Linked DNA regions of Frankia casuarinae. The protein of the gene in region 1 interacts with the protein of each later gene in a pairwise test. Links are inferred from orthologs where the notes say so. Each region holds a gene or a part of one and is shown on either strand. Other genes may lie near its edges.

Region 1 (7,427 bases):
GGACCTGGCTGGTCAGGTTGCCCGCCATCGAGTTCACCGACTCGGTGAGGTCCCGCCACACCCCCGAGACGCCCTTGACCTTGGCCTGCCCGCCCAGGTTGCCCTCGGTGCCCACCTCACGGGCGACCCGGGTCACCTCGTCCGCAAACGACGACAACTGGTCCACCATCGTGTTCACCGTGGTGCCGATCCGCAGGAACTCCCCGCGCACCGGCTGGCCGGCGATCTCCAACGCCATGTGCTGGGACAGGTCCCCCTCGGCCACCGCCGCTATGACCCGCGCCACCTCGTGGGTCGGCCGGGCCAGGTCGTCGATGAGGGAGTTCACCGCCTGCGTCATGTCGGACCAGCCGCCGGGGTTGCCCAGGTCCTCCATCCGCAGGGTGAGCCGACCGTCACGGCGGATCACCTTACTGACCCGGGCCAGCTCACGCGCGTGGCGCTCCTGGATGGCGGCCAGCTCGTCGAACTTGCGCACCACGTCACCGGCGTAGCCGTCCCGCGCCGCGAGGCGGGTCGAGAAGTCGCCCTCGCACAGGCGGGTCAGCCCGTGCAGGAGATCCGCGATCAGCTCGTCGGCGGCGGCCCGCGACGCCCGAGTGTCGTCCACGGGAAGGGATGCATGGGGCACGATGGTCGCGGTAGCGTCACCGCCTGGTGCATCCAGATCATGACGAGCCGAGGGTTGCGGGTCGTATGCGGGGCTCATTGGTCTCCTACCTGAGCTCAGTCGACACGATCGTCTCGGGTCCCGGGCCGGGCGGAGGGCCCGGGTCAAGGGCGGTCTCCCACGGGCACCGGCGTGGGGCGGCGTCGGTGGACAGGTGACACCAGCCGCCAGTATCCGCCTCACGATGGACAACGCAGGAGAGACTGAGTACATGTATGGCGCAGCAGGGGGTGGGACGATGCCGGCGCGCGCCATCGCGTTGCCACCGACGCCCGACTCCCCCCGGGCCGCCCGGCGCTTCCTGCTCGAGGCGTTGCACGGGCAGCTGGACGACGACCTGCTGGACTCCGCGCTTCTGCTCGTCACCGAGCTGGTCACCAATGTCGTCGTGCACGCGGGCACCTCGGCCACCGTGGAGGTGCGCGCGGACGGTGACGGCGTGCGGGTCGGGGTCACCGACCGGCATCCGGTCCGCATCGGCATGGCCCGGGTAAAGAAGGTCGAGGACGCTGACTTCGGCATCGACGGGCTGCGCGAGGACGGCCGCGGCCTCGCCCTCGTCGACGCGCTCGCGACGAGCTGGGGGACCGAGCACGGCCGCGGTGGCAAGACCGTCTGGTTCCGCCTGGAAACCGCCGGCGACGGCTCGCCCACCGCTGCTGTGACCAGTCCCGCTGTGGCTGTGACCTGTCCCGCGCCCCGCCCGGTACCGGCCCCCGTGGTACCGGCGCCGCGTCCGGTCCGGCTGATAGCCCGGGACACCGCCCGTGCCCTCACCGCCGAGGGCGAGGTCAGTGAGCTGCTCGCGCAGCTGGTGGACGCGCTCGCGGTCACCGCCGGGCTGGTGCGGCGTCCCGGGCGCGACGGCGGCCGGTCGGAGACCGTGGCCACGCTCGGGGCCGTCGGCCCGGTTACCGAGGCGCTCTTGTTCCCGCTGGATCCGACGCAGGAGAGCCTCGGCGAACTGCTGCTCTGGCCGGCGGCCGGCGGCCGCCCGAGTGGTTCGGGCGGCACCAGCGATTCGGGCGGCACCAGCGATTCGGGCGGAGTGGGTGTCCCCGGCGACGTCCGCCGGATGGATGCCGCCGCGGCGGCCGGGCTGGACCTGGAACGCATCCGCCTGACGACCCGATGGATGGCCCTGGCCCTCGGCGGCGGCGACATGCGACGCGCCGAGGAGCGCCGCATCGGGATGCTGTCCTTCCTCGCCGAGGCGTCCGATCTGCTGGCGGGCAGCCTGGACCTGAGCCGCTCGCTGGCGCTGCTCGCGCGGTTGCCGGTCCCGCGGCTGGCCCAGTGGTGCGCGGTGTACCTGCACCGGGAGAACGCCGATCCCGCCCTGTGGGCGGCGGCACACGCGGAGGAGAACGCGGCGGGCGCCCTCACCGCTGCCGCGGTCGACCCGGACGGCCCGTTGATGGCGGCGGTGCGCTCCGCGAGCGGAGACCGAGTGCGTTCACTGACCGCGCTCGGCGGACCGGCGCTCGTGATGGTGCTGCGGGCCCGGCGGCGGGTACTCGGGGTGCTCGCGCTCGGCCGCCCCGAGGGCAACGCCTTCGCCGCGGACGAGATCGATCTGCTCGCCGACCTCGCGCGCCGGGCCGCCTTCGCGGTCGACAACGCCCGGCTCTACAGCCGGCAGGTGGAACTGGCCGGCACGCTCCAGGCGGGTCTGCGCCCACCGGAGCTGCCGATGATCGAGGGACTGGATCTCGGTTCCGCCTACGGCGCCGCGCAGTCGGCGGGTCTCGACGTCGGCGGCGACTTCTTCGACCTGCTGTGGGGTCCGCTCGGCTGGACGATCGCCATCGGCGACGTCTGTGGCAAGGGTGCAGAGGCCGCCACCGTGACCGGGGTGGCCCGCGCCGTCCTGCGGCTGCTGACGGGCCGGGGTACGGAGCTCGGCGAGGTGCTGCTCGAGTTGAACCGGACCCTGCGCGACGCCGCGTCGTCTCATCCGAACGGGCAGAGTCGGTTCTGCACCCTGGCCGCCGCCACGATCATGGCGCCGGCCGGCGGACCCGCGGAGGGCGAGCCCGCCGACACCGACACCAGCACCAGCACCAGCACCAGCACCAGCACCAGCACCAGCACCAGCACCAGCACCAGCACCAGCACCAGCACCAGCACCAGCACCAGCACCAGGATCCGACTGCGGCTGTTCCTCGCCGGCCATCCCCAGCCGGTGGTGCTGCACGCCGACGGGCGCGCCTCGCTCGTCGGTCGCCCGGGAACCCTGCTCGGCGTCCTCGACGACGACGAGGTCTCGTTTCCGGGGTTCGAGATCGTCCTGCGCCCGGGCGAGTCACTGGTCTTCTACACCGACGGGGTCATCGAGGCCCGCAATGGCGGGAAGCTGCTCGGCGAGGACCGGCTCCTCGACGCGATCGGGGGATGCGCAGGCCTGTCAGCGCAGGGGATCGCGGATCGCGTCCTGGCCGCCGCCGAGCGGTTTGCCGGCGGCAACCTGCGCGACGATGTCGCGATCCTCGTGGCGCGCGTGCCCGGCTGACCGGCATGATGGACGCTTCGGGGTACCTCCGAGGCGCCTCCGCTACGCCCGCGGGCGTCCCCCCGGGCCCCGCGGGCACGAAGGCCCACGGAAAGGAGGCGCCACCGGCACCGCACCGGATGCCAGATCGACATAGCCTCAAGAGGTGCGATCCGGAAACAGAGGCTTCAATCCCCACCCAGTGGGTAGAGCCACCTCGATATCCTCGCACAGGCTTGGTGGTCGATGAGCGCGTCTTCGGTCCCGATGGATGTGGTACGGCAGGCAACGTCCAGTTGCCCACCCGCAACCCACATACTCGCCGAGCTCCCCTATCTGCCCTCCGCCGTCCCGCAGGCCCGCAGGGTGCTCCGCGAGGGCATCCGGCTGGCGGACCTTCCCGAGGACCTGCGCGGCACCGCCGAGCTGCTCGTCAGCGAGCTCGTGACGAACGCGGTCAAATACGGGCAGCCGCCGCTGTGGCTGCTTATCGAGATACGGCCCGGTCTGATCCACGCGTCCGTGTCGGACACCTCGACGGTTCTGCCGCAGCGGCGTGAGGTCGCGCCGGACGCCGAGGGCGGTCGCGGCCTGCTGGTTCTCGACACGTTGGCGGGCAGCTGGGGGACGGTGGCGGTCGAGTCAGGGAAGTACCTGTGGTTCGACCTGCCCGTGCCGGTTCCGCCGGCGCCGGTGGTGGGTCGGCGGTCCGCCTCCGTCCCCGAAGCCGACGGCGCGGCCTCCCCGGGCGCCGGGAGCTCCTCGCTGCCCGAGGGGCCGTCGTCCGCCGACGGGTCGTCACCCGCCGAACCCACCGAACCTACCGAACCCACCGAACCCACCACTGTGACCCGCTCTGCCCCGGCCGCCCGGTACTCCCCACCGATCCGTCCCGCGCCACGTCCCCCGGCCGCCTCCGCATCGGCCCTGCTGTCGTCCGCCTTCGGGATGTCCCCCTTCCCGGTCCTGTCGAGGCGGCCGGGATCGGACCGTGCCGGATCAGGCCGCACCGGAGCGGCACGCGCGGGTTGGGAGGCGGCCCGGCCAAACGACGCCGAGGCGGCCGTCACGATCATCACCAACGGCCCCTGACGCCGTCACGTCATTCCCCGCCCGGCCCTCCCCCGCAGCGGATGGGTCCGGCATGGTTGGCGAATCACCCGATCAGCGGCTCAGCGGGTCAGCGGGTCAGCGGGTCAGCGCAGAGGTTCTGTGACGCCGGTTACAAAAGGGCGTGCGCTACTTGAAAAGCAATGCGGCACTGAATCGTGACGCCGCGTGACGTCACGATCGTCCAAGCGGGCCTCGCCCCGCCGCGGGCCACGTCCCGTCAGACGACGGACGTCCATCCCTGCCCGACGACGCACCGCCAGATGCGGCCACCCGAACCGGTCGAGCCCCCGATGACGAGCTGGCCCGTGGTCACGCAGTCGGCGGGCTGCGGATCGGTGACGCTGATCCGCACCCAGGGATGCAGGATGTCGTTGCCCTGGTGGACGTTGAAGTTGTCCCCGAACACGCCGGCGCCGCCGGCCTTGTTGACGGCGAAGATGGGTTGGTTCAGATGGTCGTAGACGATGAACAGCTGGCCGTTGGGCCCGCCCGTCGACTGGATACGAAGCCCCTCAGCGCTCTGGTTGGTCGCCCGGAACACCCAGGGGTTGCCGGTGAAACCGCTCTGCGCGTAGGCGTAGCCACCGCCGCCGAGCAGCCCGCCGACAAGGGTCGCCGCGCCGAGCACGCTGATGGTCCTGAGACGATGTAGGTACGAAAACATGGGTCTTCTCCCCGATCGATACTCCCGGCCGTGTCCTGATGTGACTCCCGATCGGCAGTCACGGCTGATCTGATAGGAATGCCACTATAGATTGCTAGTTATCTATTCATTGTGACAGAAGTCCTACTTTTGACCAGCCGAACGGGCCAGAACCACGACACATCGGCCCCCGCCGTCCGCAATGTCCCGTTTGGGCGCCAAGTCGATAAACACTGCGTATCGCCCCATCAACAGATTGTCAATAACCCGAAAAATGCGACTTGGAGTAATATTGTCTAGAATGTCAGAAATAACTGCCATGGCGGCTGGAGCGATGAGCTTGAACCTGGTGCTACCTGGTGCTGAAGGAACATTCCTCTCCCGGGTATCCGATCAGCTCGACCGATCGGTGGGGAACGGAGCATGCCGTGTTCCCCGAAGCTCGATGCGCCGGGCCCGGGGGTGGCCGAGGAAATCCGGCAGTGCGAACTCGTAGCCGTACGCACCCGCCATGGGGAAGACGACGACGTCACCCGGCCGCACCCGATCGACCGTGATGTCACGGGCGAGGGTGTCCTCCGGCGTGCACAGCTCCCCGACCACCGTCACCGGACGACCTTCGACCACCGCCTCCCGCGTGTGCTCCGGCTCCGGCCCACCGTTCCGGCCCGATCTCTCCACGACGGCGAAGTTATGGACGATCTCCCACGATGTCGGCAGCGCGAAATGATGAATTCCGCCACGCAGAATCACGAATTCCGTCCCGTAGGAATGTTTGACGTCGATCACCTCGGCGGCGTACCAGCCGGAGTCGGCCACCAGCATCCGCCCCGGCTCGAAGATTACCCGAGTTCCGTCCGGCACCGGCAGCGAACTTAGTCCCTCACCAAATCGGATTAGGTCAAAGGGCCGGTCACCGCGCCGGTCCGGTTCGAACGGAACCCCGAATCCACCGCCCACGTCGACCATCCGCAGCTCGATCCCGGCCACGGCAGCCGTCCGGACGGCGAAATCGAGACACCACCGGACGTAGCCCAGATGGGCGGCGGCATCGAGATTGCCGGACACTGCGTGGACATGGAATCCGACGACGTCGATATGGGCCAGATCCGCCGCGAGTTCGAGCGCGGCGGGGACCTCCGTTTCGGGGATGCCAAACGCACTCGGCCGACCGCCCATTTGGAGGGAGCCTGCCAGGCCTACCTGGGCCGGGTTGACGCGCACCGCCGCCCGCACCCGACGGCCGAGCCGGGCCGCGACGGCGTCCAGGCGGCGCAGTTCGCCGAAGCTCTCGACGTTGACGACGTCGACGTCGGCCGAGACCAGCGCGGTAAGCAGGGTCATCGACTTTCCCGGTCCGGATGCGACCAGGCGGGGACGTCGGGCGGAGTCGACCCGGCCGTACGCTGCCTGCGCCAGGCGCACCTCGTGCGCGGAGGAGACCTCGAAACCGTCGATGCCCCGACCGCTGGCGCCGGTCCTGGCGTCGCTCCTGGCGTCGCTCCTGGCGTCGCTCCTGGCGTCGCTCCTGGCGTCGGTCGGGCTGGCGCCCGGGCTGGAGTCACTCCGTTCCCGCCCCGACCGAGGGATGTCCGGACCGGTCCCACGCAACAGGGCGTCGAGTATCGGCGGAAAGCTGTTGGCCTTGACCGCGTAGCAGACCTCCGCCCACATGGGCAGGCAGGCCCGCAGCGCCGCGGCGTTCCGCGCGGCCGCCGCCGGGTCGTAAAAGTAGGCGCTGACCTCTCCGGCGCCGGCCGGCCAGGCACGCACCGCGGTCAACACCGGACGGGGGAGGCTTTCGGCGGGCAGGGCGCGCAGCGGCGCGGCCGAGGGCGGCAGGTCCACCAGATCGACTCCTCACTCCAATCAGTCGTCACTCCATCAGTCGTCCGAGACTCCATCAGTTGTCCGAGCTCAGCCGCGTCCCTCGCCAGGGACAGGACAATCCCCTCTGCCGCCAGGCGCACTGCCGCCAGGCGCACTGCCGCCAGGCGCACTGCCGCCAGGCGCACTGCCGCCAGGCGCACTGCCGCCAGGCGCACAGGAGCGATGGCGTGTGGCGCGGGCTGCCGAGTGCGGACGCATGGTCCAGAAGGGTGGTCCAGACAGTGGTCTCGGATGGGTGGTCTCCACCTGGACCCGACGCTGTCGGTTAGCCCGATGGTGGGGCGACGAAACACGGATCGGATCCGCAAACGGTGCCTGATACATCACACGGACCGCATCCGGCTTCCGTGCCGCCGGACGGTCGCGGGACGTTCGTCACCGCCATAACCGGTTGTCTGATTCTGATCAACGGGCGTGTAGTGGACATGCCGCAAACACCACAGCCTGAGGCCGATGTTTCTGCCGCAACCCGACTCCCCCGGACGGACTATGAAGAGACCACCACGTCTGCTTGGCACCACCATAACCTTGCGCGGAGCAACCATGGTGCGACTGGCTTAAGTTAGGCTTCCCTCAATCAGCCTGCGCGAAAGGGAGTCGCCCGCGATGACGGTTTCCGC
Region 2 (7,320 bases), 300 kb from region 1 along the record:
CCTGGGCCCACTCGCCGGTGCCCTCGCCGACAGGCTGGACCGCCGGCTGACCATGGTCGTGACGGACGTCATGCGGTTCGGGCTGTTCATGTCGATCCCGATCATCGGGACGCTCAAGTGGCTGCTCATCGCATCGTTCCTGGTGGAGGCGGTCACCCTGGTGTGGGCGCCGGCGAAGGACGCGAGCGTCCCGCACCTGGTGCCCAAGGAGCGGCTCGCGGCCGCCAACACCCTCAGCCTGATCATGACCTACGGCACGGCCCCGATCGCCGCGACGATCTTCACGATGCTTGCGACGATCTCACGGACGCTCGGCTCCAGCGTGTCGTTCTTCCATGACTCCTCGGTCGACCTCGCGTTGTACTTCAACGCGGCGACGTTCCTCGGCTCGGCAATCGTGATCTGGGGACTGAAGGGCATCGGACGGGCCGCGCGGCCGGAGACCGGCCCCGAGCCCGGGTTCTTGGCCTCCATCACCGAGGGATGGCGCTACGTCGGCCAGGACAAACTGGTCCGCGGACTCGTCGTGGGCATCCTGGGCGGGTTCGCCGGCGCCGGCTGCGTCATCGCCCTCGGCCGGCTCTACGTCGAGATCCTGGGCGGCGGCGACTCCGCGTACGGGGTGCTCTTCGGCGCGGTGTTCGTCGGCCTCGCCGCCGGCATGGCCGCCGGTCCCAAGCTGCTCGGCGACTACAGTCGGACCCGCCTGTTCGGCGTCTGCGTGACCGGGGCGGGTATCACCCTGGTGATCGTCGCGATCATCCCGAACCTGGTCATCGCCTGCATCCTCGTGGTCGCGGTGGGGGCGTTCGCCGGCGTGGCCTGGGTGACCGGATACACCCTGCTCCAGGCCGAGGTCTCCGACGAGCTGCGGGGGCGCACCTTCGCCCTGGTGCAGTCGCTGGTCCGCATCGACCTGCTGCTCGTGCTCGCCGCCGCGCCCGGCCTGGTTGGCCTCATCGGCTCGCACAGGATCCATCTGTGGGGCGACATCAACGTCCGCGCGGACGGCGTCACCGCGGTCCTGCTCGCCGGCGGTCTGCTCGCCGTCGCGGTCGGCCTGTTCTCCTATCGGCAGATGGACGACCCGACCGGAGCCGCGGTCTGGCCCGAGCTGTGGAACGCGCTGCGCGGCCGGCGGCCGGCGGCCACACGTCCCCGCCGCACCGGCCTGTTCATCGCGATCGAGGGCATCGATGGCGCCGGCAAGAGCACACAGGTGGAGCTGCTACGAACGTGGCTCGCCTCCTCCGGCCGGGAGGTGGTGGTGACCTCCGAATCCGGCGGCACCGCACTGGGAACGGGCCTGCGAGAACTGCTCCTCGACCCGACGGTACGGCTGCACCCCCGGACCGAGGCGCTGCTGACCGCGGCGGACCGCGCCGAACACGTCGCGCAGGTGATCGAACCCGCGCTGGCCCGGGGAGCGATCGTCATCACCGATCGTTACGTCGACTCGTTCATCGCCTTCCAGAGCGTGAGCCAGGCCCTCAGCACCGACGAGCTGTCCGTCCTCACCCAGTGGGCGACGCACGCGCTGCTTCCCGACGTCACGGTCCTGTTGGATCTGCCGGCCGAGATCGTCCTGCGCCGCGCGCGGATGACCGCGTATCCTGATCCGCCGCCGGGGCCGCCGGGGCCGCCGGACGGCCCGGCCGAGGCGGACGACGCCGGGAAGTTGACCTTCCAGGGCCGGGTACGCGACACGTTCCGTCGGCTGGCGCAGAAGGAGCCCGATCGTTACCTTCCGCTAGACGCGACGCGGTCACCGGAGGAGATCCACGCCGAGATCCGCTCGTTCATGGCCAGCCGCATCGATCGGCCAGCCGTCCTGCTCGGTGTGCTCTGACCGACGCGCTCCGGACCGGCGTGGCTCGGGGATGATGGCCCGGTGACGGTCTGGGAGACGCTTGTCGGGCAGGACGCGGTGGTCGCGGCGCTGAGCGCCGCGGCGTCCGCCGCGAGTGCCGGGCTCGCGAGTGGAGGCGGCGCGCCGGCTGCCGCCCGTGCCGGGATGACGCACTCGTGGCTGTTCACCGGACCCGCCGGGGCAGGTCACCAGGACGCGGCGCGCGCCTTCGCCGCAAGCCTCACCTGCGAGAACGAGCCGCCGGGCTGCGGCGAGTGCACCGGCTGCCACACCGTGCTCACCGACACGGCCACCGATCTGCGAACCGTGCAACCGGAGGGGCTCTCGCTCGGTGTGAAGGACGTGCGCGCGCTGGTACGCGACGCCGCCAGCGCCCCGACGGCCGGCCGCTGGCGCATCCTGCTGATCACCGATGCGGACCGGCTCACCGAGGCCGCGGCGAACGCCCTGCTGAAGGCCCTCGAGGAGCCGGCGGATCGGGCGGTGTTCCTGCTCTGCGCCCCCTCCGTGGAGGACGTGCTGCCCACCATCCGTTCCCGCTGCCGGACGGTCGCGCTACGGCTGCCCTCGGCCACGGACGTCCGCGACGCGCTGGTTCGCGAGGGAGTCAACGAGCAGGTCGCCGAGACGGCGGCGCGGGCTTCCCAGGGTCATCTGGCCCTGGCGCGCCGGCTCGCCTCGGATGAGCGGGTCCGGGCCAACCGGGCGGCGGTGTTGCGTATCCCGGCCCGGCTCGGCCGGGTCGGTGACTGCCTGGCCGCGGCGGCCGATCTGGTGAGCGCGGCGAACGCCGACGCGGAGGCCGCGAATGCGGAACGCGACGAGGTGGAGACCGAGGCGCTGAAAACCGCGCTCGGCGTCGGTGCCACGGCGGTCGGCGGGAAGTCCAGGTCCGCGCGGGCCCCGAAGGCGGGGGCCAAGGGCCGGACGATGGTGGTGCGGGGTGCCGCGGGGGCGCTCAAGGAGCTGGAGCGGACCCAGAAGAGCCGAGGTCGCCGCACCGTCCTCGATGCGCTGGATCGGGCCCTGGTGGACCTCGCGGGGCTGTACCGGGATGTCCTGGTCCAACAGCTCGGCGCCGGTGTCGACGCGATTCATCCTGATCACTGCGTCGAGGCCGCCGGATACGCCGCGGCCTGCACTCCGGAACAGACACTGCGCCGGCTGGAGGCTGTCCTCGCGACCCGGGCGTCACTGGCCAGAAATCCCGGCCTCGTCCCACTGCTCGCGGTGGAGTCGCTCACCCTCGCGCTGCGCGACACCTGACAACCGGCGACCGGCGACCGGCGGTGGGGACGAACCGGCGTAATGGCCTGTCTGGGCGGAAGGCCGGGCATATCCTGATCGCGACGCGGACATGCCCTTCGACCAGGTCCGCCCGGGCGGGACCCGGCGGGCGCAGGGAGGTGACCGGTCGGATGCCGATGATGTGCGCGGTGGCGTTCTCCCCACGGGGCAAGCTCTACTATGCCGATCCTGGTTCCTGCAGCCCCCGGGTCGGCGACCGGGTGCTCGTCCCCACCGAGGAGGGCCCCGAGGTCGCCACCTGCATGTGGGCGCCCCAGTGGGTCAGCGACGACATCGGCGACCTGCCGGTGCTCGTCGGGATGGCCGACGCGTCCGACATCCAGCGCGAGCAGGTCTCCCGGCGCCGACGCGCCCGGGCGCGTGTCGCGGCCCGCCGCCTGGCCCGTGAGCATGACCTGCCGATGAAGATCGTCGGTGTTGACCACGTGATGGCCACCGGCGGCTACACGGTCTACTTCAGCGCGGAAGGCCGCGTCGACTTCCGTGAACTGGTGCGGGATCTCAACCGGACGCTGGTGGCGCGGGTCCAGCTGCGGCAACTGTCCGCCCGCGACAGCGCCCGGGTCCAGGGCGGGATCGGTTCCTGCGGCCGCGACCTGTGCTGCGCCACTTTTCTCAACGACTTTGAGCCGGTGAGCCTGCGGATGGCCAAGGAGCAGAACCTCGCCCTCAATCCGATGCGCATCAGCGGGGCATGCGGCCGGCTGATGTGCTGCCTGCGTTACGAACATCCCCTCTACGAGGAGTTCGCCGAAGCCGTGCCCGCGGTCGGAGACCGGGCGACGACCCCACACGGTGCGGGCCGGGTCGTGCGGCACGATGTTCCGCGTCAGCAGGTGGTCGTGGTTCTCGACGGCGGGGGCCGGACCTCGTGCGACCGCGCGGATGTCTGCGCCTCCCGGCGGGTCCACGACACCGCCCACCCCGGTGGCTTGGCGGGATGCTCCCCCCCGGGCAGCACCTCTACAGCCGGCGGGGAAACGACGACAGGAGGGGAAACGACGACAGGAGGGGAAACGACGGCCCTGCGGGAAGGACGTCACGGGTCGAAGCGGTAGCCCATCCCGCGCAGGGTCGTGACCAGCCGGCGCTGCGGTGGACGACCCTCGACCTTGGTTCGTACCCGCCGGACGTGCTCGGTGACGGTGGCGGGGTCCTGGAACCGCGTGCCCCACACCTGCTCGAGGAGTTCCTCCCGGCTGAAGACCCGCCGAGGATGCCGGGCGAGGAAGGCCAGCAGCTCGTACTCGCGCGCGGTCAGATCGATGCGCTCCCCGGCGACGGCGACCTCGCGGGCCCGCAGGTCGATGGAGACGTCTCCGTAGACGAGCGGGTCGCTGCCGTCCCCGGTGCGCTGCGGCGGCGGTTCCGCCGGCCGTCGGCGAAGCCGGGCGCGCACCCTGGCCACCAGTTCTCGCAGCGAGTAGGGCTTCACGACGTAGTCGTCCGCGCCCAACTCGAGGCCGACCACCCGGTCGACCTCCTCGGCCCGCCCGGTGAGCATGATCACCGGAACCTCGCTGGTCTGGCGGAGGCGGCTCAGGACGGCGAAGCCGTCCATCCTGGGCATCGCGACATCCAGCACCACCAGATCGATCTCGGTGGTCTGGAAGAGCCGAAGAGCGGCCTCGCCGTCCGCGGCCTCCAGCACCCGATAACCGAATCTCTCCAGGCTGCGCGCAAGTGCTATGCGAGATGCCTCATCGTCCTCAGCGACGAGGAGCGAGGCTCCTCGCGTCGTCGCTGCTGGTGCAGCGTCTCCGGCCCCGGTCATGGTGCGAAACCCTACGCATCCTCATCGGAACCACTGCGACCGGGGGTGGCGATTTACGGTGTTGCAGCACCCAAAACTAACTAAATGTGACATAAAGAAGATAATTTGCCGACTCAGGGCCATTTTGACGACATAGCACATCCCTCGCCATGACAGCCTGAGACGGAGGCATTCCAGACCGTGCCCGCCACTGGTGGCATCACCGTGGACGGCTGGGATCCGGGGCGACGGCGGGCATCTCGGCCCGCGAACAGCCACCGAACCACCGCCGGGTCGAGCCCGCCCACGCATCTGGCATACTCGACCCGGGCCAGTGCGGTCCTGGCCGTTCGCCGGAGTAGCTCAGTGGCAGAGCAATCGCCTCGTAAGCGATAGGTCGCGGGTTCAATCCCCGCCTCCGGCTCACTCCCCGATTCCGCTCGCACGATCATTACGCGCCAGGTAACCGTCATAGCCGGCACGTCCGGCCCGGCGGCGGGCCGGCTCCCGCCCCGGGCCCATCCCGTGGGTTCCTGAACCTGTCCCACCCCGCTTGGGACGTGGGACAGGTCGTCACGGATACCACAAGCCGGACGGAGGGATCAGGCCGACCTGGGTTCGGCCTCCTGGTCGTGCCCGTCCGCCTCCGCGGCCTCCGCCTCGCGCAGCCGCTTGATGGACGCCAGGATCTCCCGCTCAGCCTCCTTGCGGTCCACCCAGGATGCGCCCTCCACCGACTTACCGGGCTCGAGGTCCTTGTAGACCTCGAAGAAGTGCTGGATCTCCAACCGGTCGAACTCCGGCAGGTGCCGCAGATCCCGCAGGTGCTCCTGCCGGACGTCGGCCACCGGCACGCAGAGAACCTTGTCGTCCGGCCCCTTCTCGTCGGTCATCTCGAACATGCCGATCGTCCGGCACCGCACCAGGCAGCCCGGGAACGTCGGCTCCTCCAGCAGGACGAGGGCGTCCAGCGGATCACCGTCGCGCCCGAGGGTTCCCTCGATGAACCCGTAGTCCGACGGGTAGTGGGTGGAGGTGAACAGCATCCGGTCAAGCCGGATACGGCCGGTGTGGTGATCCATCTCGTACTTGTTGCGCTGCCCCTTGGGGATCTCGATGGTCACATCGAACTCAAGGTCCACTCCGCTCCCTGTCTCCTTCGTCTTCGCCCGGTCCGCACCGGAGCGATCGCCGTTTGTCACATGGTGCTCGTTCGAGCCGTACCGTGCTCGTGGCGCAGTACGTCGTGCTCGTGCCGTACGTCGTGCTCGTGGCGCAGTACGTCGTGCTCGTGCCGTACGTCGTGCTCTGCCAGGCGGTGGACGTGCTCCGCCCGGGGCGCGGGCCACCCACCCCAGTGACCACAACGAGGCGTCACACCCACGACGGCGCACCTAGTGTCGCGGACGCCGCCTCCCACCCGAACCACTCCCACCCGAACCGCACCGGCACCACCACGTTTCCACCGCCGGATCTCCCGGGCACCGAAACCATGCTGGGCACCGGCGACACGCCCGGTGGGGCCTTCTTCGTACCAGTGCCGCCCGCCGACACGACACCTCCGGTGTCCCGTCGCACCCCCGGTGTCCCGTCGCGGCGGGACACCGCCGGGCAGGCCGGCGGCGACGGATCCGGGTTCACCCGCCGCGCCGTCGCCGACCGCCCGCTGGTTGCGTAGTGTCGGTGAGTGACGTCAGCCGCACCGGTCGCCCGGGTAGGGGGGCTCACCGCCCTGGCCGGCGCGCTGCTCGCCGGGTCCCTGTCCGTCGGTCCCACCACCGGATCAGCCGCGGAACTCGCCGGCAGCGGGTCCGACCGCGCGGGCGCTGCGGTGCTCGGCGGTCTCGATTCGGCCGCGCCGATCCCGCAGCCCGCGGCGGTGGCGGCCCGCCTCGCCGGCCCGCTGGGTGATCCCGTTCTGGCGCGGCCCGCGGCCTTCGTCATAGACGCACAGTCGGGTCGGGTGCTCCTCGACGTCCGGTCCCGCATCCCCGTGGCACCGGCCTCCACGTTGAAAACCGCGGTCGCCACGGCCGCGTTGACCACCTTCCCCGACGACCGGCTGCGGACCACCGTGGTCTACAGCCCGCCCGCGGGCGGGAACGCCCGCACATCAGGCGGAACACTGTGGCTCGTCGGCGGCGGAGATCCGACCCTGACCGCCTCCACCGCGCCCGGCGGCTATCCGGCTCTGGCCCGGCTGAGCGATCTCGCCGCTCAGGTCCGGGCCGCGGGTATCACCTCGGCGGCTCGGGTGATCGGCGATGGAGGGCTGTTCGTCGGTCCGGACCGGGCACCGGGATGGCGCGACAACTACGTGACCGACGGGGACGTCGCCCCGGTCTCGGCGCTGGAGGTCGACGCCGGACGGTCGGCACCGGAAGCCGTC

Evidence for each region.
Region 2: the proteins of FRANCCI3_RS20475 (region 1) and FRANCCI3_RS21785 interact in binary tests that used the Escherichia coli proteins (3 or more experiments, as listed by UniProt). The link is inferred for Frankia casuarinae from one-to-one orthologs.

The regions. Positions count from the first base shown.
Region 1 is NC_007777.1:4,838,230-4,845,656, forward strand. The notes cover bases 4,539-7,427. They hold FRANCCI3_RS20475 (diaminopimelate decarboxylase), read right to left. Parts: upstream 6,766-7,427; coding sequence 5,311-6,765; downstream 4,539-5,310. Other genes in these bases: FRANCCI3_RS20470 (hypothetical protein), read right to left, coding at 4,539-4,938; FRANCCI3_RS20480 (diaminobutyrate--2-oxoglutarate transaminase family protein), read left to right, coding at 7,414-7,427. Outside these bases: FRANCCI3_RS20455 (hybrid sensor histidine kinase/response regulator), read right to left, coding at 1-709; FRANCCI3_RS20460 (SpoIIE family protein phosphatase), read left to right, coding at 882-3,182; FRANCCI3_RS20465 (ATP-binding protein), read left to right, coding at 3,408-4,253; more of FRANCCI3_RS20470, read right to left, coding at 4,492-4,538. UniProt on the Escherichia coli protein: Specifically catalyzes the decarboxylation of meso-diaminopimelate (meso-DAP) to L-lysine. Is not active against the DD- or LL-isomers of diaminopimelate.
Region 2 is NC_007777.1:5,142,979-5,150,298, forward strand. The notes cover bases 3,086-5,867. They hold FRANCCI3_RS21785 (response regulator transcription factor), read right to left. Parts: upstream 4,953-5,867; coding sequence 4,218-4,952; downstream 3,086-4,217. Other genes in these bases: FRANCCI3_RS21775 (DNA polymerase III subunit delta'), read left to right, coding at 3,086-3,136; FRANCCI3_RS21780 (PSP1 domain-containing protein), read left to right, coding at 3,289-4,236; FRANCCI3_RS21795 (inorganic diphosphatase), read right to left, coding at 5,534-5,867. Outside these bases: tmk (dTMP kinase), read left to right, coding at 1-1,849; more of FRANCCI3_RS21775, read left to right, coding at 1,892-3,085; more of FRANCCI3_RS21795, read right to left, coding at 5,868-6,073; FRANCCI3_RS25445 (hypothetical protein), read left to right, coding at 6,157-6,609; dacB (D-alanyl-D-alanine carboxypeptidase/D-alanyl-D-alanine endopeptidase), read left to right, coding at 6,619-7,320. UniProt on the Escherichia coli protein: Response regulator member of the two-component regulatory system CpxA/CpxR which responds to envelope stress response by activating expression of downstream genes including cpxP, degP, dsbA and ppiA.